DNA from 2 places in the Achromobacter sp. SX5 genome. Region 1 is predicted to be linked to the other one. Evidence: riboswitches for the same ligand, from Rfam matches in the RefSeq annotation. Region 1 holds a riboswitch; the other holds the start of a gene.
The links. A riboswitch is a leader RNA that binds a small molecule or an ion and turns the genes downstream of it on or off. The one in region 1 is predicted to bind glycine.
Positions count from the first base shown of each region.

Region 2: linked by a shared signal. The riboswitch ahead of gcvT (glycine cleavage system aminomethyltransferase GcvT) and the one ahead of AC1M14_RS09445 (D-amino acid dehydrogenase) in region 1 are both predicted to bind glycine.

Region 1 is NZ_CM160041.1:2,000,187-2,011,794, reverse strand. Features, by position in the region: gene ppk2 (polyphosphate kinase 2) at 1-840, opposite strand, end outside; gene AC1M14_RS09480 (hypothetical protein) at 990-1,457, shown strand; gene AC1M14_RS09475 (trans-sulfuration enzyme family protein) at 1,432-2,622, opposite strand; gene AC1M14_RS09470 (methionine ABC transporter permease) at 2,644-3,300, opposite strand; gene AC1M14_RS09465 (methionine ABC transporter ATP-binding protein) at 3,278-4,384, opposite strand; gene AC1M14_RS09460 (MetQ/NlpA family ABC transporter substrate-binding protein) at 4,388-5,203, opposite strand; gene AC1M14_RS09455 (CopD family protein) at 5,621-6,046, opposite strand; gene AC1M14_RS09450 (DUF2242 domain-containing protein) at 6,136-6,909, opposite strand; glycine riboswitch at 7,113-7,205, shown strand; glycine riboswitch at 7,207-7,298, shown strand; gene AC1M14_RS09445 (D-amino acid dehydrogenase) at 7,345-8,571, shown strand; gene AC1M14_RS09440 (metal-dependent hydrolase family protein) at 8,584-9,900, opposite strand; gene AC1M14_RS09435 (alpha/beta fold hydrolase) at 9,967-10,749, opposite strand; gene AC1M14_RS09430 (fumarylacetoacetate hydrolase family protein) at 10,746-11,608, opposite strand, start outside.
Region 2 is NZ_CM160041.1:832,106-843,713, forward strand. Features, by position in the region: gene AC1M14_RS03845 (BaiN/RdsA family NAD(P)/FAD-dependent oxidoreductase) at 1-93, shown strand, start outside; gene AC1M14_RS03850 (superoxide dismutase) at 234-848, shown strand; gene AC1M14_RS03855 (ZIP family metal transporter) at 879-1,772, shown strand; glycine riboswitch at 1,832-1,927, shown strand; glycine riboswitch at 1,962-2,085, shown strand; gene gcvT (glycine cleavage system aminomethyltransferase GcvT) at 2,173-3,273, shown strand; gene gcvH (glycine cleavage system protein GcvH) at 3,357-3,734, shown strand; gene gcvP (aminomethyl-transferring glycine dehydrogenase) at 3,814-6,687, shown strand; gene AC1M14_RS03875 (DUF945 family protein) at 6,767-8,722, opposite strand; gene AC1M14_RS03880 (M81 family metallopeptidase) at 8,886-10,361, opposite strand; gene AC1M14_RS03885 (amidase) at 10,392-11,608, opposite strand, start outside.

The sequences.
Region 1 (11,608 bases):
GGCGCGGGTGTAGTCATCCCATTTGTCCAGCGAGGCCAGGTCCACCGGGCTCAGCTTCCACTGCTTGAGCGGATGGACCTTGCGCTGCTCGAAGCGGCGCAGCTGTTCCTCGCGGCTGACCGAGAACCAGAATTTGATCAGGTGGATGCCGCTGCTGACCAGGTGGCGCTCGAAGTCGGGCACCTGGCGCAGGAAGTCCAGGTACTCCCCATGCGTGCAAAAGCCCATCACGCGCTCCACGCCGGCGCGGTTGTACCAGGAGCGGTCGAACATGACGATTTCGCCGGCCGTGGGCAGGTGCTGCACATAGCGCTGGAAATACCATTGGCCGCGCTCGGTGTCGGACGGCTTTTCCAGCGCGACCACGCGCGCGCCGCGCGGGTTCAGGTGCTCCATCATGCGCTTGATGGTGCCGCCCTTGCCCGCCGCGTCGCGGCCTTCGAACAGGATCACGACACGCTGGCCGGTGGCCTTGACCCAGGCCTGCAGCTTGAGCAGTTCGACCTGCAAACGGTACTTCTGCTTTTCGTAATTGCGCCGCAGCATGCGGTGGCGGTACGGATAAATGCCTTCGCGCCAGTGCGCGACCAGTTCGTCGTCGGGATTGCGCGGCGCCGCCTCGGCCTGCTCGCCGGCTGCCAGCAGCGCGCGGTGCACGGCCTGCGCATCGTCGGGCGACAGCGCCTCGATGAGCGAGCGCAAAGCCTCGTGCGCCTGTTCGGGCGCGCCGGCGGGGCGGCGGCGCGCGATGTCGGCCAGCAGCGCCACGGCCTCCTGGCGCGCGGCGTGCACACGGGCGCCGGCCCGCCTGCGGATCTGCTCGGCGGGCGCGGGCGCCATGTCCTGGTCGATGGCGTCTGGCATCTTGTCCGTCATGGGTGCTCTCCTTGTTATGTGCGTCGTCCGCCTCGCGACGCGGCGGATTGACGTGAATGAAAGGTTGTAGCATCTTTGCGGACTCCGGCTCCGCGCCGTCCGTTATCCGCGCCATGTGGTCATTCATCAAGCGCCTGCTCGCCGGCCCCGCGCCGGCCGAAGATCCGCTGCGCGAAACCCTGAGTTTCGACGACGCCGGCCTGACGCGCGCCAGCGAACTGCTGCGCGCGCTGCGCCAGCGCGAGTTCTGGCCCTGGGACGAGATCCACGAATTCGGCTTTCGCTACACGCAGGCGCTGTACCCCGATCCCTGGGCCGGCGACTACATGGAAGGCCTGTGGATCTTCCGCGTCTGCGGCGACGAGGGCGGACGGATGACGCTGGAATTCGACCAGGACATGCTGGACGCGGAACGGCTGCCCGACGCGCTGCTGCGCCACCTGCCCGGGCTGGACATGGGCGCGCTGCGCGCCGGCCTGGCCGCCGCCGGCCGCGGCCCGCACAATTTCGAGGCCGAGGGCGACTGGATAGCCTGGCGGCGCGCCGACGCCGCGCCTACACCCGGTCCAGGCCCTGCCTGAGATCGGCCACGATATCCTCGGGCGTCTCCAGTCCCACCGACAGCCGCAGCAGCCCTTCGGACAGGCCGTAGCGCTCGCGGTCCTCGGCGGTGTAGCTGGCGTGCGTCATGGACGCGGGATGCTGGATCAGCGTCTCGGGGTCTCCCAGGCTGACCGCGATGCGGGCCAGTTTCAGGCTGTCGAGCAGCCGGCGCCCGCCCGCCAGCCCGGTCTTCAGTTCGAACGCCACCAGCCCGCCGCCGGCCGACTGCTGGCGCCGGGCGATCTCGGCGCCGGCCGTGTCCGCCAGGCCCGGATAGAACACCTCGGCCACCGCGGGATGGCCGCGCAGCAGCTCGGCCACCTTCCTGGCCGATTCGCTGTGGCGCTCCACGCGCAGTTCCAGCGTCTTCAGGCCGCGCAACACCAGGAAGGCCGTGAACGGCGACAGCGTCGCGCCGGTGAAGTAGCGCAGGCCCTGCAGCCGGATCGCGTCGATGTGCTGCTTGCGCCCCAGCACCGCGCCGGCCAGCAGATCGCCGTGGCCGCCCAGGTACTTGGTGGCCGAATGCAGCACGAGGTCGGCGCCGTGCTCCAGCGGACGCTGCAGCACCGGCGTGGCGAAGGTGTTGTCGACGATGGTCAGCAGGCCGCGGGCGCGGGCGATGGCCGACACGGCGGCGATGTCCACCAGGCGCAGGTTGGGATTGGCCGGCGTCTCGAAATACACCGCGCGCGTTTTGGGGCCGATGGCGTCGGCCACGGCCTGCGGGCGGGTGAAGTCGGCGAACACCGCGCGCACGCCGAAGCGGGCCAGGCCCTGCGTGAACAGCGTGAAGGCGGTGCCGTAGACGATCTGGTCCACCACGATCTCGTCGCCGCTTTGCAGCAGCGTGAACAGCGTGGCGGAGATCGCGGCCATGCCGGAGGCGGTCGCCACACCGGCCTCGGCGCCCTCCAGCGAGGCCAGGCGTTCTTCCAGCAGCGCCTGCGTGGGATTGCGGGTGCGGCCGTAGACGTAGCCCTGGGCCTCGCCCAGCCTGATCCGGTCGAAGGCTTCCAGGCTTTCCTGGGTGTAGGTGGAAGTCAGGTAGAGCGGCGGCGACAGCGCGCCCTGTTCGTCCAGCGGCTCGTAGCCGAGATGGATGGCGCGCGTGGCGAAGCCCTGTTGCGGAAAATCGGACATCTGGGATTCCTTGTTCGGATATCAGCGTTTGTGGTCGGCGCGGCGCGCCAGCCATTCGCCGGTGAATTGCACGATGGACACCAGCGCGATCAGGATCACGATCACCTCGAACATCACGCGGGTCTCGTAGCGTTCGTAGCCGTAGCGGATCGCCAGGTCGCCCAGGCCGCCGGCGCCCACCGCGCCGGCCATGGCCGAGGCATTGATCATGGCGATGACGCTTACCGTCATGCCGCCGACGATGCCGGGCAGCGCTTCGGGCAGCAGCACGTGGCGCACGATGTGCCAGCGCCGGCAGCCCATGGCGCGCGCGGCTTCCACCAGGCCGTGGTCCACCTCGTTGAGGCTGACCTGCGCGATGCGCGCGAAGAACGGCACCAGGTTGGCCGACAGCGGCACGATGGCGGCCCAGGTTCCCAGGGTGGTGCCCACCAGCATGCGCGTGAACGGCAGCATGGCCACCAGCAGGATGATGAAGGGAATGGCCCTGAAGGTATTCACCACGATGGACAGCGCCTTGTTCAGGCGCGGCAGCGGATAGAGATTGCCCGGCGCGGTGACCGTCAGGACCAGCGCCAGCGCCAGCCCGCAGACGATGGCGATGGCCGCCGCCACGCCCACCATGGTCAGGGTCTGCAGAAACGCCTGCAGGTATTTATCGAACATCGGCAGCGACATAGCCCAGCACCTTTATCTGATCGGCCACCAGCGCGGCGCGCGCGGCCTCTTCCCGTAGTGCGCCCGCCGGCACCGACACCAGCAGGCTGCCTTGCGCGTGGCCGCGCAGGCGGTCCAGCCCGCCATGCAGCAGCGTCGCGCCCGGCCCCAGGGCGGCCAGCGCCTGCAGCGAAACGCCGCCCGGCCGCCCCTGCCCCGTGAAGCGCAGGCTCAGCACCGCCACGCCGTCGCGGCCCTGCAGGTCGGGCACCAGCCTGGCCTCCAGGTCGGCCGGCAATCCATGTTGCAGGGGCCGCAGCAAGGCGCGCGTGGCCTCGGCCTGGGGATTGCCGAAGACACGCCAGACCTCGCCGTGCTCGACCTTGCGCCCGCCGTCGAGCACCAGCACCTTGTGGCAGATCTCGCGGATCACCGCCATGTCGTGCGTGATCAGCACCACCGTCAGGCCCAGCTTGCGGTTGATGTCGCGCAGCAGGGTCAGGATGGACTGCGTGGTCTCGGGGTCCAGCGCCGAGGTGGCCTCGTCGCACAGCAGGATCTCGGGCTCGTGCACCAGCGCCCGGGCGATGCCGACGCGCTGCTTCTGGCCGCCGGACAGCCTGGCCGGATAGACGTCGGCCTTGTCGCCCAGCCCCACCAGCTCCAGCAGCGCGGCGACGCGGGCCCGCGCGGCCGCCGGCTTCACGCCGGCCACGCGCAGCGGCAGGGCCACGTTCTCGGCCACCGTCTTGGCCGACAGCAGATTGAAGTGCTGGAAAATCATGCCGATGCGCCGGCGCAGCGCCACCAGGGCGTTCTCGTCCAGCCCGCCCGCGTCCACGCCGTCGATCAGCACGCGTCCGGCGCTGGGCCGCTCCAGCATGTTGATGGAGCGCAGCAGCGTGGACTTGCCGGCGCCGCTGCGCCCGATGATGCCGAACACCGTGCCGCGGGCAATCGAGAACGACACGTCGGACAGCGCCGCAACCGCGCCGCGCGCGCCCTCGTAGCGCTTTTGCAGCCCTTCGAACACGATGTGCTCGTCGCCCGCCGGCAGCGGCGGCGCGGCCGCCGGCTGGGCAATGGAAAACTCATGTTGCATCATGGCTCAGAACACCGGAATCACGGAGCCTTCGAACTTGCTGAGGATGAACTGGCGCACCTCTTCCGAGTGGTAGGCCTTGACCAGCTCGGGCACCCACGGCGCGTTCCGGTCCTGTTCGCGGACCGCAATGATGTTCACGTAGGGATTGTTTTCCTTCTTTTCGACCGCGATGCCGTCGCGCGTGGCGATCAGGCCGGCCTGGTAGGCGAAGCTGTTGACGATGGCGGCGGCGTCCACGTCGGGCAGCGAGCGCGCCAGCACCACCGAGGCGCTCTCCACGAACTGGAGCTTCCTGGGGTTGGCGGTCACGTCGGCCAGCGTGGCCGTGCCGGTGGCCGGGTCGAAGCCGTTCCTGAGCGTGATCAGGCCCTGGTCGCGCAGCACCACCAGCGCGCGCGTCTGGTTGCTGGGATCGTTGGGTATGCCCACGCGCGCGCCTTCCGGCAGGTCCTTCAGCGACTTGTATTTGCGGGAATAGAACGCGATGGGCGAGATCAGCGTGTTGGCCACCGGCACCAGCTTGTAGCCGCGCTGGCGGATCTGGTCGTTCAGAAAGGGAATGTGCTGGAAGGCGTTGGCCTCCAGGTCGCCGTTGTTCAGGGCCTCGTTGGGGCTGGCGGTGCCGGTGATGACCACCGGCTCCACGGCCAGACCGTTCTTCCTGGCGACCTGGGCCACCACTTCCCAGATCTGTTCGTCGACGCCGCCGCGCACGCCGACCTTCAGGGGTTTGGCGTCGGCCGAAAAGGCCGGGCCGTGGAACATCGCCGCCGAGGCCAGCACCACGCCAAGCAGCTTCTTGAAAATACGGGGAGTCATTTTGGAATCGCCTCTCAGGCTAGGGCCTGTTCACACTAAAAGGAGCCACGCATGAGTACCCAAATGAGCGCCTATCAAGGCGCGAAGCGCAGTCGTGGCAGGTCCCCGGCGAGCATTCGCAACGCGGAGAGGCGCTCATTTGGGTACTCACCCTTCGGGCAGGCCGGTAATCGGGCGCCAGGCGTCGTTGCACTCACCTTGCGTGGCACAGCCACGCGGCGGCGAGCGCGCCTAGCCTGGCGCCCGATTACCGGCCTGTGCGTGGCTCCTTTTAGTGTGAACAGGCCCTAAACGGTTATAAGAGAAACGATTCTAGGGACGGGCACGCCCGGCGCGAACGAAGACTTCGTTCGGTGCTTATGGCCGGGGCGTTTGGTTATGGCCGCGCGGCATATGCGCGCGGCGCGCCGAAAACGTTCAGAACGGCTTGACGACCACCAGCGCGACGATCGCGGAAGCCGCGACCACGGTGAACGGCGCGTACCAATCGATCAGCGGCGGACGCTGCGCGCCGCCGCCGGCCATGCGGCGCAAGGCCTTGCTCTGGACGCCCAGCAGCGCCGACAGCGCCAGCGCGATGGCGATCTTCACCCAGATCCAGTTCATGATGAACCAGCCGAAGGTCACGGCCAGGTGCAGGCCGACCAGCCAGGCCAGCACCATGGCCGGCGTGGTCACGTACAGGGTCCAGCGGCGCAGCGCGCCGAGCATCCTGCTTTCTTTCGGGGCTTCGCCGCCTTCCTGGGGCTGCGAGGACAGCAGGAACAGCGACACGAACAGCGAGCCGCCCAGCCAGGCGACCACGGCCGCCACGTGGAGCATTTTCAGGAATTGGTATGTCATGGCCGGCATTATCGCCGCAGGCGCGCGCCGCGGCGAACCGGCTTGCAACGGCAATTTGCGCTACGGCAAAGCGGCGGCCCGGCGCGGCCTTACTTGGCGGCGTCGGCGCCTGCCGGCGGCGGGCTGCCCGCCGGCGCCGCCTTGCTGTCCGAAGGCGCGGCCGCCTTGCTGTCCGCGGGCGCGGCCTTGCCATTGGCGGCCGGCGTATCACTGGCGGCCGCCGGGTTCAAGGTGTCGGCCGGCGCGTCCGGCGACACCGCGGGCTCGGCCGGCGCGGGCTTGGGCGGCGTCTTGCCGCGTCCGGCCGGCGCCGGCTGCGGCGCCGAAGCGGCCTGCGCGTCCGGCAGGAAGCGCTGCAACAGCTGGAAAAATCCGTCGTAGAACTGGGGCCGCGCCACCGTCTGGCTGGCGGTCTTGACCAGCGAATCGTCGCTGGCGCCGAACGGCATGGACACCTGGCCCAGCACGCTCACGCCCACGCTGGCCGAATTGGCGGTGCGCTTGATCGAATAGCGGTCCTGCATCGCGGTGGCGAACACCGTCGAGCGCTCGTTCGACGCGCCATCGGCGGCGCATTCGATATTGAAGCTGATCTGCGTATGCTGGCCGTCCTCGGCCTGGAAATTCTTGTGCCCGGTCACGCGCGCCGACTCGAAGCGGTCGATCAGATAGCCCTGGCTCAGCAAGGCCCGCCGGCCCGCGTCGCAGGCGGCCACGCTGCTGGCGGCGACGCCGCGCGAGTAGGTGTCGTTCTGGGTGAAGTCCTCCTTCTCGTACGCGGGCTTGGGGGAGGAGCATCCGGCCACGGCGCCCGTCAGGGCGGCGAGCAGGATCAGGGACGGACGGCGGGTGATACGAGGCATGTATGGGTCCGCGAGCCGGCGGCTTGCGGCAATGTGATGCGTGAACGTCGGTTATAGCGCATCCCCCCGCCTCAAGCCTTTACCAGGAATGAACAGTTCAACAGAGAGGTAACAGGCGATATAACAGGGACAAAACGAACGGCTACTGGGACTAACCCCTGGTCCCACGCCGCCGGATTTTGGCTATTCTGCCCGCGTCGATCCAAAACCCCGCAGAAGAGACCTGCCCGCCGCGGCAGGCGCCGACGGAGCAACCGCCCCGGAAACTCTCAGGCAACCAGGACTGCGCGGTCTAGACAATCTGGAGAGCGGCGCCGCGCGCGCCCACCGAAGGGGAACCCGCCGCCCTCCGCGCGGCGCGTGAAACTCTCAGGTACCAAGACAGATGGGGTGCTGCGGCCGGGTGGCCGCGGCCACCCTACCCTTGGAGCGACCATGCCCCGCATCGCCATCATCGGCGCCGGCATCACCGGCGTCACGTCCGCCCATGCCCTGAACAAGCTGGGATTCGACGTCACCGTCTACGACCGCCAGCGCTACCCCGCCATGGAGACTTCCTACGCCAACGGCGGCCAGCTGTCGGCCAGCAACGCCGAGGTCTGGAACAGCGTGTCCACCATCATGAAAGGCCTGCGCTGGCTGGGCCGCCACGACGCCCCGCTGCTGCTCAATCCGCGTCCGGGCTGGCACAAGTATTCCTGGCTGGCCCAGTTCATCGGGCAGATCCGCAACTATCGCCAGAACACCATCGAGACCACCCGCCTGGCCATCGAGGCGCGCCAGCACCTTTACGCCATGGCCGAAGAAGAAGGCATCGATTTCGACCTGGAGCGCCGCGGCATCCTGCACATCTACCACGACGCGGCCAGCTTCGACACCGCGCGCCGCGCCAACGCGCTGCTGCGGCAAGGCGGGCTGGAGCGCTACGAGGTAACCGCGGAAGAAGCGCGCCGCATCGAGCCGGCCCTGCAGACCGCCTGCCACGCCGGCTTCTACACGCCGTCGGACGCCACCGGCGACATCCACAAGTTCACCAGCGGCCTGGCCCGCGCCTGCCAGCGCCGCGGCGTGCGGTTCGTGCAGGACGCCGACATCACCGCCATCGCGCACGAGGGCGGCGCCTACCGTCTGGACCTGGCGGCAGGCGCGCTGCCGGCCCGCCAGGAATCGGCCGACGCCGTGGTGATCTGCGCCGGCGCGGCCAGCCGCCAGTTCGCGCGGCAGCTCGGAGACTCGCTCAACATCTACCCGGTCAAGGGCTATTCGATCAGCGTGCACCTGGACGACGAGGCCAGCCGCGCCGCCGCGCCCTGCGTGAGCCTGCTGGACGAGGCCGCCAAGATCGTCACCAGCCGCCTGGGCGACCGCTTCCGCGTGGCCGGCACGGCGGAATTCAACGGGTTCAACCTGGACATCCGGGCCGAACGCGTGCAGCCGCTGGTGGACTGGACCCGCCGCCACTTCCCCGGCGTGCGCACCGCGCGCGTGGTGCCGTGGTGCGGGCTGCGCCCGATGACGCCGAACATGATGCCCAGGGTCGGCCCCGGCAAGCGGCCGGGGGTGTTCTACAACACCGGCCACGGCCACCTGGGATGGACGCTGTCGGCCGCGACCGCCCAGATGCTGGCGGCCAGCGTCCAGGCGGGCATGGGCCGGGCCTGAGCCCTGCGGCGCTCAATGCGCCGCGACCGCTTCCCTGCTGTCCTGCTCGACGGCGCGCGGCGGCGCGCCTTCCGCGCCCGGCGGGCAGGCGTTCTTGCAGATCCGCCCGTCCTTCATCACCAGGCTGATGCGGTCCGGGTCGATCAGCAGCGACAGGTCCTCCAGCGGATTGCCGTCGACCATGACCACGTCCGCCAGATAGCCGGGACGCAGCATGCCCAGCTCGTGCGGCCGCTGCATGATCTCCCCGCCCAGCCGGGTGGCCGACACCAGCGCCTCGGTGGGCGTCATGCCGACATAATCCACGAAATACTGGAGATCGGAGGCGTTGGTTCCGTGCGGCATCCAGGCGAAGCCGTAGTCTCCGCCAGGCAGGATGCGTATGCCGCGCCGGTGCATCTTGCGCAGCGATTCGGCGGCGATCTCCAGTTCGCGCTTGTAGCCCATCTGCTCGGCGGCGGCGGGCGTGATGCCGTAGTCGGAAGCATGGAAGGCGGTGCGAACCAGCCAGCCGATGCCCGGCGCCACGAAGTGCCTGTCCTTGTTGGCTTCCAGCATGTCGAGCGCCTCGTCGTCGGCGAAGCTGGCGTGATAGATCATCTCGATGCCGTGCCGCACGCATTGCTTGACCGATTCGCTCGAACGCGCGTGCGCCGCCACGCGCTTGCCGAAACGCTTGGCCTCGGCCGCCAGCATGGCGATCTCCTCTTCCGAGAATGGCGACATTTCGGCCGGCAGCCCGGCGATGTACTCGCCCGACAGATTGATCTTCAGGTGGTCGACGCCGTACTTGATGAAGGTGCGCGCCGACCGCCGGATCTCTTCGGGGCCGCTGCAGACGCTGCCGAAGCTGAGTTCATCGAACGGCATGTGCGGCAGCGTGTTGTCGCCCAGCGCGCCGATCGTGGTGATCTCCTGGCTGCCCGCCAGGTAGCGGGGGCCGGGGCATTCCCCCGCGTCGATCGCGTTGCGCAGCACCACGTCCAGGCGCGGCTTGGCGGCCGCCGCGCCGACGGCCGAGGTCCAGCCCATCTCCAGATAGCGCTTGGCCACGCGCACGCACCAGAGTATGTGTTCCTCCGGCGGCATGAACTGGATGGCGGCGAGCGAGGGCTGGTCGTTCCACGAGAAATGCGTGTGCGCCTCGGTCATCCCGGGCATCAGGAAGCGGCCGCGGCCGTCGATGACGCGCGCGCCATCGCGGCTCACCTGCCGCGGCGCGCGCGCGACCTCGGCGATGCGCGCGCCGTCGATCAGCACCTCGCCCTTGAACACGGCTTCGCCGCTGCCATCGAAGATGGCGACATTGGTAATGGCAATTCTGGACATGACAAGTCTCCTCCGGCCCGCGCCGCGGGCCGGCTTTCTTATGTTGAAACGCCAGGAAAAGAGCGGCTAACGCTGCGCCGCGTAGAACTCCCGCAGGGCCTGCACGCAGGCCTGGGGCTGTTCATAGGTCGTCCAGTGTCCGCAATCGCCGAACACCACGTAACGGCTTGCCGCGATGCGGCCGGCCAGTGCCTCGACGTTGGCCGGCGGCGCCACGCCGTCCTGGTCGCCGGTCACCAGCAGCGCCGGCACGTCCAGCGATTCCACGGCGGCGGGCTGCGCGCCGGCCAGCGCCTCGCAGCTTTGCGCATAGCCTTCCGGCGGCTGGCGCATCACGCTTTCGCGCACCAGCGCCAGCACCGCGGGCTGATCCTGCTTGGTCCGGGCGCTGGTCGCGCCCTTGACGATGGCGTCCGCGATCTCCTGCATGGCCGCGTCGCCGCCGCGCGCCAGCTCGGCGCGCGCGCGGATGCCGGCGCGTCCGGCGTCGGGCGGCGCGGCCAGCGGCCCGAACAGGGCCAGCGACCTGACCCGGCCGGGGTGCGCCACGGCGAAATGCTGGGCCACGATGGTGCCCAGGGAATGCGCGGCGATGTGCAGCGTATCGATCTTCAGTTCCGCCAGCATGCCGGCCAGCGCGTCCACGTAGGTCTGGATGGACAAGGGCTGCGAACCCAGCGGCGAGCGCGCGCTGCCCGGCAGGTCCGGACGGATGACGCGCAAGCCCTCGAACGCGCCCATCACCGGCGTCCAGGTGTTGGAAGAGCCGCCCAGGCCGTGTATGCACAACAGCGCCGGCCCCTCGCCGTCGATTTCCACCGCCAGACCGTTGACGTAGTTCGTGCTCATGCTTGCTCCTCGACAAACGTGTTCTCGATGACGCCCAGACCCTCGACCTCCACGCGCACCACGTCGCCGGCGGCCAGATAGCGCGGCGGCTGCATGCCCATGCCCACGCCCGCGGGCGTGCCCGTCGCGATCACGTCGCCGGGATACAGCGTGATGCCGCGCGAAATCGTTTCGATCAGGAACGGAATGTCGAAGATCATGTTCTCCGTGGGTCCGTCCTGGCGCAGCTCGCCGTTGACCCAGCAGCGCACGCGCGTGCGCGTGCCGTCGAATTCGTCGGCGGTGGCGATCCACGGCCCCATGGGGCAGAACGTGTCGAACGATTTCCCCATGTCCCACTGCTGGTGGCGCATCTGCACGTCGCGGGCGGTGACGTCGTTGACGACCGTATAGCCGAACACGTGCTCCAGCGCCCGGGCGCGCGGGATGTTCTTGCCGCCCTTGCCGATCACGACCGCCAGCTCGGCCTCGTAGTCGATCTGCGACGAGACGCCGGCCGGCAGCAGCACGTCGTCGCGCGGCCCCACCACGCACTCGGGCACCTTGGTGAAGACGATGGGCCAGGACTCGGGATTCGCGTCGTTGTCCTTGAAAACCGAGGCCGACAGCTCCTTGGCGTGGGCGTGGTAGTTGCGTCCCACGCACCACAGGTTGCGGCGCGGCCTGGGCAGCGGGGCCAGCAGCCTCGCCTCGGCCAGCGGCAGCGCCGCTCCCGTTGCGGGCAGTTCGCGGCCCGCGGCCAGCAGGTCGATCACGGCCTGGGCGCCCAGGCGCTTGCGTTCCGCATCGAACGCCAGGGGCGCCACCGTCGCGCCATCGGCGGACACCAGTCCCACTTCCTGGCTGCCGTTCAATATAA
Region 2 (11,608 bases), 1.2 Mb from region 1:
ATCGGCGAAACCGTGGACGTCACGGGCTGGCTGGGCGGCTACAACTTCCAGTGGGCCTGGGCCTCGGGCGTGGCCTGCGGGCGCGCGCTGTAGGACGGCGGCGCCGATAGCGCGCGGCTATGGCCGGGATGGAAATATCGGCGTTGCGGCGTTAAATAAAAATAAATATCATTTGTATTTCAAGGATTGAGTTCGCCCGTCCTATTTTGGGCGCGCCACCCACGGAGATACACATGGCCTACACACTGCCCCCCTTGCCGTACGCCTACGACGCGCTGGAGCCGCACATCGACGCGATGACGATGGAGATCCACTACAGCAAGCATCACCAGACCTACGTCAACAGCCTGAACGCCGCGCTGGAAGGGGCCGGCATCGCCGCCGACGAGCCGGTCGAAGCGCTGGTGGCGCGCCTGGAGCAGCTGCCCGAGGCCGTGCGCGGCGCGGTGCGCAACCACGGCGGCGGCCACGCCAACCACAGCCTGTTCTGGGCCGTGATGTCGCCGGCCGGCGGCGGCGCGCCCGACGGCGCGCTGGCCGCCGCCATCGCGTCCGAGCTGGGCGGCATGGACGCGTTCCGCGAGGCGTTCACCAAGGCCGCGCTGACCCGTTTCGGTAGCGGCTGGGCCTGGCTCTCGGTCACGCCCGAGGGCCGGCTGACGGTCGAGAGCAGCGCCAACCAGGACAGCCCGCTGATGCACGGCAATACGCCCATCCTGGGGCTGGACGTCTGGGAGCATGCCTATTACCTGAAGTACCAGAACCGCAGGCCGGAATACATCGCGGCCTTCTACAATGTCGTCAACTGGCCTGAAGTGGCGCGCCGCTACGCCGCGGCGCAGCGCTGAACGCGACTCTCTGAAGGAGGGCAGCGCCGTATGAATACCTTCAGCCGCCATCGTGTGCGGCCCGCCGCCACCAGCATCAGCGTCTGGACGCTGGCCGTGCTGGTTTCCTGCCTGGCCCTGCACCAGTTGTGGGCGTACCTGGACGTGCGCGCGCCGCACGTGGCCGACGCCTTGCTGGGCGGGCTGGTGGCGGCCGCCGCGACGGCGCTGGGCACCGTGCCCATCCTGTTCGCCCGCAGCATTCCGCAGAAACTGCAGGACAGCATGTTCGGCTTCGGCGCCGGCGTGATGCTGGCGGCCAGCGCCTTCTCACTGGTGGCGCCCGGCATCGCCGCGGCGCGCGGGCTGGGCTACGGCCCCTGGGGGGCAGGGCTTACGGTGGCGGGCGCCGTGCTGCTGGGGGCCGCGGTGCTGCTGCTCATGGACCGCACGCTGCCGCACGAGCATTTCATCAAGGGACGCGAAGGCATCGAGGCGCACCGGCTGCGCCGCACCTGGCTGTTCGTGTTCGCCATCACGCTGCACAACCTGCCCGAGGGCCTGGCCATCGGCGTGGGCTACGCCGGCAACGATCCCTTGCGCGGCACCGCGCTGGCCACCGGCATCGCGATCCAGGACATCCCCGAGGGGCTGGTGGTGGCCGTGGCGCTGCTGGCCGCGGGCTATCCGCGGGCCTTCGCGGCGGCGCTGGGCATGCTGTCGGGCATGGTCGAGCCCCTGGGCGCGGTGCTGGGCGCGGCCGTGGTCGGCTGGTCGGCGCCGATGCTGCCCTGGGGCCTGGGCTTCGCCGCCGGCGCCATGCTGTTCGTCATCAGCCACGAGATCATCCCCGAGTCGCACCGCAAGGGGCACGAGGTCTACGCCACCTGCGGGCTGATGCTGGGCTTCGTGCTGATGATGCTGCTGGATACCGCGTTGGGCTAGCACGGGCCGCGGTTCCCATTCCCTGCCGATGGCTTTCGTTGTATGCTTTCGCCGCTGTCACGCATGTTGCGGGAGAGAGCGGCCTGTCCATCCGGCCGCCGCCGAAGGCGCAATTCGCCCGGAATCGCTCAGGTAACCCATACCGCCCATGCTTGCCCCGTCCCGGTTTATCACCGCGTGGACACGGCAAAACAGTACTCTGGAGAGACCTGGCGCCGCCCCTGAAACAAGGGACATGTCGAGCAGCCCAGGCGCCGAAGGTGCAAACCCGCCTAGCGGGGCAACTCTCAGGCAAAAGGACAGAGGGGCGGAAGATTCAGCCGTAGTGCAGGGCGCAGCCCGCCTGGCACCACCGGCATTCCGTAACCCTGGCAACCAAGCCGCCCCGGAGTTTCCGCGCATGTCCGCAACCCTCAAACGCACCCCGCTAGCCGAAGAACACGTCGCCGCCGGCGCCCGAATGGTCGATTTCGGCGGCTGGGACATGCCGCTGGCCTACGGCTCGCAACTGGAAGAGCACCACGCCGTGCGCCAGGACGCGGGCATGTTCGACGTCTCGCACATGCTGAACGTGGACATTGCCGGCCCGGACGCATTCGCCTTCCTGCAGCGCCTGGTCGCCAACGACGTGGCCAAGCTGACCGTGCCCGGCAAGGCGCTGTACAGCTGCATGCTGAACCCGCAGGGCGGCGTGATCGACGATCTCATCATCTATTTCTTCGCCGCCGACGAATGGCGTGTGGTGGTCAACGCCGGCACCGCCGACAAGGACATCGCCTGGATGCAGCGCGTCAAGCAGGCCGGCGGTTTCGACGTGGCCATCACGGCCCGCCGCGACCTCGCCATGGTGGCCGTGCAGGGCCCCAACGCCCGCGCCAAGGTGTGGGCCGCGCGCCCGGCCTGGCAGGCCGCCACCGAGCCGCTGACCCCGTTCGTGGCCGCCGTGGTCGGCGATGACACGCTGGTGGCCCGCACCGGCTACACCGGCGAGGACGGCTTCGAAATCGTGCTGCCCGCCACCGAAGTGGTGCAGTTGTGGCGCGACCTGGCCGCCCAGGGCGTGCGTCCCTGCGGCCTGGGCGCGCGCGATACGCTGCGCCTGGAAGCCGGCATGAACCTCTACGGCCAGGACATGGACGAACTGATCCAGCCGAACCAGGCCGGCCTGACCTGGACGGTGTCGCTGAAGGACGCCGAGCGCCGCTTCATCGGCCGCGAGGCGCTGGAACAGTTCGCCACCCCGGCCGCCTTCCTCGGCCTGAAGCTGCAGGAACGCGGCGTCATGCGCGCGCACATGGCCGTGCGCACCAAGGACGGCATGGGCGAGCTGACCAGCGGCACCATGTCGCCCACGCTGGGCGTGTCCATCGGTTTCGCCCGCCTGCCGCAGAGCGTCAAGCCCGGCGACACGGTCGAGGTCGACATCCGCGGCAAATGGGTGCCCGCCCTGGCCTGCAAATTGCCCTTCGTGCGTAACGGCAAGGCCGTCGAACACTCGTAAACTCGAAGCTTCGCGCGGGACGCCATGGCCGCCCGCGCGAGGCGCGCAACACCATTCATCTACCCGTATTCCCAGGAGCTCCCATGAGTCTGCCCACCGATCGCAAGTACACCGAGTCCCATGAATGGGTCAAAGCCGAGGGCGACGTGTTCGTCGTCGGCATCACCGATACCGCCCAGGACCAGCTGGGCGACCTGGTTTTCGTCGGCGACGTGAAGGTCGGCGCCCAGCTGAAGGCCGGCGAGACCGCCGGCGTGGTCGAGTCGGTCAAGGCCGCCTCCGACATCTACGCGCCCGTGGCCGGCGAAATCGTCGCGTTCAACGAAGAACTCGAAAACAACCCCAACCTGATCAACGAATCCGCCTTCACCGCCTGGATCTTCAAGATCAAGCCGGTCAACGCCGCCGACGCCGACAAGCTGCTGGACGCCGCCGGCTACGAAGCCGTCGCCAACGGCTAAGCCGGTTCTTGCGCGGGCGGTCCGTCCGCCCGCGCAAGCCGCCATCGCGTCCGTCCCCGCCATCCCGAGATCTCCCCCCATGTCGCGCGCCCTAGACACCCATACCGACTTCATTCCCCGCCACATCGGCCCTTCCGACGCCGACCAGGCCGCCATGCTCGCCGTCATCGGCAGCCCCAGCCTGGACGCCCTGATCGACGAAGTCGTGCCGCCCAAGATCCGCAGCCAGGCCCCGCTGGCGCTGCCGCAGTCGCGCAGCGAAACCGACGTGCTGGCCGAGCTCAAGCAGATCGCCGGCCGCAACCAGGTCTACCGCAGCTACATCGGCCAGGGGTACTACGGCACCCACACGCCCAACGTGGTGCTGCGCAACATCCTCGAAAATCCCGCCTGGTACACGGCCTACACGCCGTACCAGCCCGAAATCTCGCAGGGCCGCCTTGAAGCCCTGCTGAACTACCAGACCATGGTCGCCGACCTGACCGGGCTGGACATCTCCAACGCCTCGTTGCTGGACGAAGGCACGGCCGCGGCCGAAGCCATGACGCTGGCGCGCCGCAGCGCCAAGTCCAAGAGCCAGGTATTCTTCGTCTCGCGCCATGTGCACCCCCAGACCCTCGAAGTCGTGCGCACGCGCGCCGAGGGCCTGGACATCGAACTGGCCGTGGGCGACGAGGCCGAAGGCCTGCCCGAGTGCTTCGGCGTGCTGCTGCAGTACCCGCACAGCACCGGCTCGGTGGCCGACTACCGCAAGCTGGCCGAGGCCGCGCACGCGCAGGGCGCGATCGTGGCCGTGGCCACCGACCTGCTGGCGCTGGCCCTGCTGGCCGCGCCGGGCGAGTGGGGCGCGGACATCGCCATCGGTTCGGCCCAGCGCTTCGGCGTGCCGTTCGGTTTCGGCGGCCCGCATGCCGGCTTCATGGCCTGCAAGGACGCCTTCAAGCGCAACATGGCCGGCCGCCTGGTCGGCGTGTCCAAGGACGCGCAGGGCAACCCGGCGATGCGCCTGGCGCTGCAGACGCGCGAACAGCACATCCGCCGCGAGAAAGCCACTTCCAACATCTGCACCGCGCAGGTGCTGCTGGCCGTGATGGCCGGCATGTACGCCGTCTGGCACGGCCCGGCCGGCATCCGCCGCATCGCCGAGCGCGTGCAGCGCAGCACCGCCATCCTGCGCGCCGAGCTCGTCAAGCTGGGCGTGAAGGTCGCCAACGACACCTTCTTCGACACGCTGCTGCTCGAAACCGGCGCGGCCACGCCCGCCATCGTGACGGCGGCCGACTGCGCCCGCATCAACCTGCGCCGCGTCGACGGCGCGCGCCTGGCCGTGTCGCTGGATGAAACCGTGACCGCCGCCGACCTGCAGGCGCTGGTCAACGTCTTCGCCGCCGGCCTGCAGCGCGACGACGTCGAACTCGACCTCGACGCGCTGGACGCGGCCGCCGCCGGCGGCATTCCGGCCGGCCTGGCGCGCGAAAGCGCGATCCTGGCGCATCCGGTGTTCTCCAGCGTGCAGTCCGAGACCGACATGCTGCGCTATCTGCGCAAGCTGGCCGACAAGGACCTGGCCCTGGACCGCACCATGATCCCGCTGGGTTCGTGCACCATGAAGCTCAACGCCACGGCCGAGATGATCCCCATCACCTGGCCCGAATTCGCGCTGATCCATCCGTTCGCGCCCGCCGAGCAGAGCAAGGGTTACGTCGACCTGATCGACCGCCTGTCGGCCGCGCTGTGCGAAATCACCGGCTACGACAACATCAGCCTGCAGCCGAACTCCGGCGCGCAGGGCGAATACGCCGGCCTGCTGGCGATCCGCGGCTACCACCAGGCCAACGGCCAGCACCAGCGCAACATCTGCCTGATCCCGGCCTCGGCGCACGGCACCAACCCCGCCTCGGCCCAGCTGGCCGGCATGGACGTGGTGGTGGTGGCCTCGGACCCCAACGGCAACGTGGACCTGGCCGACCTGCGCGCCAAGATCGCCCAGGTGGGCGACAAGCTGGCCGCGCTGATGATCACCTATCCGTCGACCCACGGCGTGTTCGAGGAAGCCGTCACCGAAATCTGCGACCTGGTGCACCAGGCCGGCGGCCAGGTCTACCTGGACGGCGCCAACATGAACGCCATGGTCGGCGTGGCCAAGCCGGGCAAGTTCGGTTCCGACGTGTCGCACCTGAACCTGCACAAGACCTTCTGCATCCCGCACGGCGGCGGCGGCCCGGGCGTGGGTCCGGTGGCGGTGCGCGCGCACCTGGCGCCGTACCTGCCGGGCGTGGTCAACGAGCAGGGCAAGCTGTCGGGCGACAACAAGGTCGGCCCGGTCTCGGCCGCGCCCTTCGGCTCGGCCGGCATCCTGCCCATCCCCTACGTGTACATCGCGCTGATGGGCGCCGACGGCCTGCGCCGCGCCACCGAAGTGGCCATCCTGAACGCCAACTACATCGCCACGCGCCTGCGCGACCACTACCCGGTGCTGTACGCGGGCCGCGACGGCCGCGTCGCGCACGAGTGCATCCTGGACGTGCGTCCGCTCAAGGAAACCAGCGGCATCAGCGCCGAGGACATCGCCAAGCGCCTGATGGACTACGGCTTCCATGCGCCGACCATGAGCTTCCCGGTCGCCGGCACGCTGATGGTCGAGCCGACCGAATCGGAAGGCCGCGCCGAGCTGGACCGCTTCATCGACGCCATGATCTCGATCCGCGAGGAAATCGCCCAGATCGAGCGCGGCGAACGCGACCGCGAGGACAACGTCCTGAAGAACGCGCCGCACACCGCGCAGATGCTGCTGGCCGAAGAATGGCTGCACGACTACCCGCGCCAGCAGGCCGCCTATCCGGTGGCGTCGCTGCGCGAGGCGAAGTACTGGCCGCCGGTGGCGCGCGTGGACAACGCCTACGGCGACCGTAATCTGGTGTGCGCCTGCTTGCCGGTCGAGGCCTACGCGTAACCCGCCCGCCGGCGCACGCCGGCAAAAAAATCCCCCATCGAAAAAACGATGGGGGATTTTTTATTCCTGACGCGCTGGCTTAGCGCGCCGGCGTCGCCTCGATGGTGGCGGAGAAATCCTCCACGATGCTGAAGTAGGTGTTCAGCATGATCTGCAGGTTCTCCTTGCCGATGCCGCCTTCGGCGTTCATGTCCATCTGCAGCACGGCCTGGTTCTTGTCGTCCAGGTAGGCGCGGGTCCAGCGGTATTGCTGGTTCCAGGCGTTGATGGCCTTGAGCGAGACCGGCTTCTTGCTGCGGAAGGTCGCGGTGGCGACCAGGTCCTGGCACTGCTCGGTGAAGTCGTTGCACAGGAGCTGCATGCGCAGGTCGCTGGCGCCCGTCTGGGCCGGGTCGATGATCAGCACCGGGCCTTCTTCGCCGTCTTCCTTGCGGGTCGAGTACGCCATGTCGGTCAGCATGGCGTTGACGGTGTCGAGGTCGAAGTCCTGCATCAGCTCGGCCGGGCTGGCCGTCGCGGCGGGCTCCAGCTCGCCGCCCAGCGTCGGGTCTTCCGGCTCGCCTTCCTCGTCCATGCCATTCATGCCGGCGGCGCCCAGCAGGCCGGCGAACAGTTCCTCGGCCGGGATCTTGGTGCCGTTGAGGTCGCCCATGCCGTCGGCGAAGGTGAACTTGCCGATGATGTTGTCGCCGTCGTTCTTGCCGACGTTGAGCATTTCGGCCATGCCGGACACCGAGCGCATCTGCTCGTCGGCCTGGCCGCCGGCGGCGACTTCGTCCAGCCCTTCCTGCTTGATGGCGTACTGCACCATCAGGTCGCGCACCATGGGCTTGGAGATGACCAGCGTGGCGTCGATCTTCTTGATGGCCTGGACCGCGATTTCCTGCGGCGTCAGGTTCTTCACGTCCTTCGGGTTGGCCAGGTCCAGCGCGAAGGTCAGCTTGCTTTCGCCCTTGGCGGTCTTCCAGCTGATCGGGTCGATGCTGAAGGAGGGGTTGCCGCTGAGCAGCTTGCCGGCGTTGTCCAGCAGCACGTCGAACTGCTCGTCCTGCAGGCCCTCGTCGCTGGCGCCCATCATGACCTGGCGCAGGATCTGGTTATAGGTGTCCGACAGCTGCTTGACGGCCGGGCCGTCCAGCTTGGCCAGCCGGATGACGGCCTGGCCATTGCCCAGCGCCACGTCGTTGAGCACGATGTCGCCGGTCTGGTAGGTGGCCTCGGCGCTCAGGGTCTTGTCGTCCTCGGCCAGCTTGACGCCGTAGCCCAGGTTGTCGAGCGAGACCTTGACGTCTTCGTCGGGCCTGGCGATGTCGAGGCGCTTGACCTTGAGGCTGGAGTCGCCGATGGACAGGCCGAACTTGCCCATGCGGCTGTCGATGTCCATGGTCAGGCCGGCGACCGTCATCTTGATCGGATCGTCGGACTTCTCGCCGTCGACCGACAGCTTTTCCATCAGCGCATGGGCGGTGACGGCCTGCAGCTTGCGGTCGAAGGTGCCGTTGATGGTCATGCCGCTGAACTCGGCCTTGGTGCCTTCGTGCTCGACCTGCACCGGCGCGATCCGGGCGCTGGAGGTGGCCTGGCCGCCGAAGCTGATGATGGCGTCGCCGGCCACCGGCGTCACGTTCTTGGTCAGCTCGAACAGTTCCTTGAGGTTGTCCGTCTTGGCCACTTCGGTGCGCACGAAGGCCAGCTTGGGCGCGATCGCGCCCTGCGCCACGGCGCTCTTGGGGAAGGGGCCGTGCTCGATGGCGGTGTCGAATTCGACCATGCCTTCGGGCATGTCGGAATCCTTGTCGCTCTTGACGAAGGACAGGCCGTAGCGCGCCTGGGTCGAGAACAGGCCGCGCTCGTACTTCAGTTGGTCGATGCGCAGGCCGAACAGCGGCGTGATCTTGGCCAGCTTTTCATTGGCCTCGGCCAGATGACGCTGCGAGCTTTCTTCGATGCGCTTGCCGGTGTACCACGTGGCGCCTACCCAGCTTCCCGCTCCCACTATGACCACGCCGAGGGTGATCGCTACGCTCTTTTTCATCGTTCTGCTTATATCGTTGATTATCTAGTTGTATTCATCGGCCTGTCAGGCCCGCGGCGAGTATACCGAGGCAGCAGGGCGGCCGAGCGCGCGTGCAGTTACAGAAGATTTCAAAATGAAAGCCGGCGCTGGGCGCCGGCCTTTCAAGCGCGAGCTTGGGGGGCTACAGCGGGTCCAGCGGATAGATCGGACGGCGCACGTTCTTGAATTCGAGTTCGCCGTAATCCGAGGTCGTGACGCCTACGCCGGTGCATTCGATGACGGCCGTGGCCATGTCGGAGAAGCCCGCGCGCCAGTGCACGCGGCTCTTGAGCACCACGTAGCGCTTTTGCAGCGGGTCGATGCCGGCCGACAGCAGGCAGTTGACGTCGAAGGGTTCCTGGTGGCGCGACACCACCACGATCTCGACGCGGCCGGTGTCGATCACCACGGTCAGGCCGGTGTCGTTGCGCACGCCGCGGTACATGGGGCCGCGGTTCAGATAGACTCCGTCGAACACCAGCTTGACCCGGCCGGTGACCGCCAGCGGTTCGCTGGGCTGCTTGATGGCGGGCATGGCCATCTTGCCGCCCAGTTGCAGCGTGACGTTGCCGCCGACGCCGGCGGCGGCCGCCTGCTGCGCGGCCTGCGGATCGCAGATCGCGTAGAAGACGACGTTGTCCAGCTCCTGGCGCAGCACTTCGGCCAGCACCGCGGTGGTGTCCATGGTGCCGCCCGAGCCGGTGTTGTCGTAATGGTCCAGCAGCACCACCGGGCCTTGTTCGATGGCCTTGGCGCGGGCGATGGTGGGCGCCAGCGGCTCGGGGTGGAACACCCAGTCGGCGCGCCCAGCCCAGGCGCGTTCGAGCAGCTCGTCGCGGTGGCGTTCGGCTTCGTCCAGCTTGCCGTCGGTACAGACCACGGCGCTCAGGCCGGCCTGCGCGATGTCGGCGTGCGGAAAGCCGACGAAGACCGAGGCGGCCAGCACGCCGGCGGCTTCCAGCTCCTTGCAGCGCGCCTGCAGCGGCTGGTTGGGCGCGGCATGGGTGCCCTGGCGCATGATGTGCGGCAGCATGGGCTTGTTGGCCCAGGCCATGACGGGCTTGATCTCGCCTTTCAGGGTGCGCGCGATCACGGCGGCGGCGCGCACGCCGGCCTCGCGGATGTCCACGTGCGGATAGGTATGGAAGCCGCTGACGACCGTGGCGTTGCGCACGATGTCGTCATAGATGTTGGCATGCATGTCCAGCGTGACGCCCACCGGCGTGACCGGATCGATCTCGCGCAGCCGGCGCAGCAGGTCGCCCTCGGCGTCCTCCACGCCCTGCGCGACCATGGCGCCGTGCAGGTCCAGCAGGATCGCGTCGAAACCGCCGCGCGCCACTTCGTCCAGCACCAGCCGGCACAGCTGCTCGTGCGTCTGCGCGCTGGCCGGGCCGCTGGGCCAGGATTCCGCCGCCACCGGCACCACGATTTCGGCGCCTTCGCGGCGCGCCACTTCGATATAGCCGCCCAGGCCGCTGTCGGTGTTCTCGTAGGCCTTGATGGCGCGCTCGCCGGCCAGCATTTCGGGATTGCCGCGGAAGAAGCGTTCAAGCGGGGTGGGCACGGGCGAGAACGTGTTCGTCTCGTGCTTGATCATTGCCAAAAGCCAGCGCATGGGGATTCCTGTCGGGTTGGGGGGAAAGAATCAGGCCTCGGGCGGCTGCGGCCAGGGGTGCTGCGCCGGGCGCATCCGTTCCCAGGCGCGCGCCATGCGCAGCACGCCCAGGTCGTCGAAGCGCGGGCCGGCGATCTGCAGGCCGATGGGCAGGCCGGCGCGGGTGTAGCCGCAATTGACCGAGGCCGCGGGCTGTTCGCTCATGTTGTAGGGCAGGGTGAAGCCGATGTGGTGCATGGTGGTGGCGACCTCGTTGGTGGGCGAGGGCCATTCGGCGTTGTAGGCCACCACCGGCGCCACGGGCGAGATCACGTAGTCGTATGGCGCGCAGGCCGCGACGGTGCGCGCGCGCACGTTGAGGGTCTCGTAGTAGCTGCGGAACACGGCTTCGCCGGACTGGCCGCCGCCGCTTTCGGCCCAGGCGCGGATGAAAGGCAGGATGCGGGCGCGGCGTTCCTCGGGCAGCGCCGCCAGGTCCAGCGCCGAACGGGTGCGCCAGAAGCGGTCCACGCCGTCCAGCATGTCGGGGGTCATCCAGGGCTGCATGGGCGTGACGATGGCGCCGGCGGCCTCGAAGGCGCGCGCCGCGGCCTGCACCGCGTCGAGGATCTCGGGGTCCACCGGCAGGCCGCAGCCCGCATCCAGCAGCAGGCCGATGCGCAGGCCGCGCAGGTCGCGCTCCAGGTCGAGCCAGTCGAAGGCCTGGTAGGGCAGGCTCATGTGGTCGCGCGCATCGGGCTGCGACAGCACGCCCATCATGAGCGCGGCGTCGGCGACCGTGCGGGTCATGGGGCCGGCGCAGCGGCCCATGAACGGCGGGTCGATGGGAATGCGGCCCAGGCTGGGCTTGAGCGTGGCGACGCCGCACCACGCCGCCGGCAGCCGCACCGAGCCGCCGATGTCGGTGCCGACGTGCAGCGGGCCGTAGCCGGCCGCCGCCGCCGCGCCCGCGCCGGCGCTGGAGCCGCCCGGGTTCTTGGACAGGTCCCAGGGGTTGCGCGTCAGTTCGTGGAAGCTGGACAGCCCCGAGGACAGCATGCCGTAGTCGGGCATGGTGGTCTTGCCCAGCAGCACGGCGCCGGCCTCGCGCATGCGCGCGGCCGGCGGCGCGTCGGCGGCCGCCGGCGTCAGGTCGGTGGCCGCCGTGCCCAGCGGCACCGGCACGCCGCGGGTGGCGATGTTTTCCTTGATCGTGGACGGCACGCCGTCCAGCGAGTAGCCGCCGGCCGACAGCGGCTGGCCCTTCA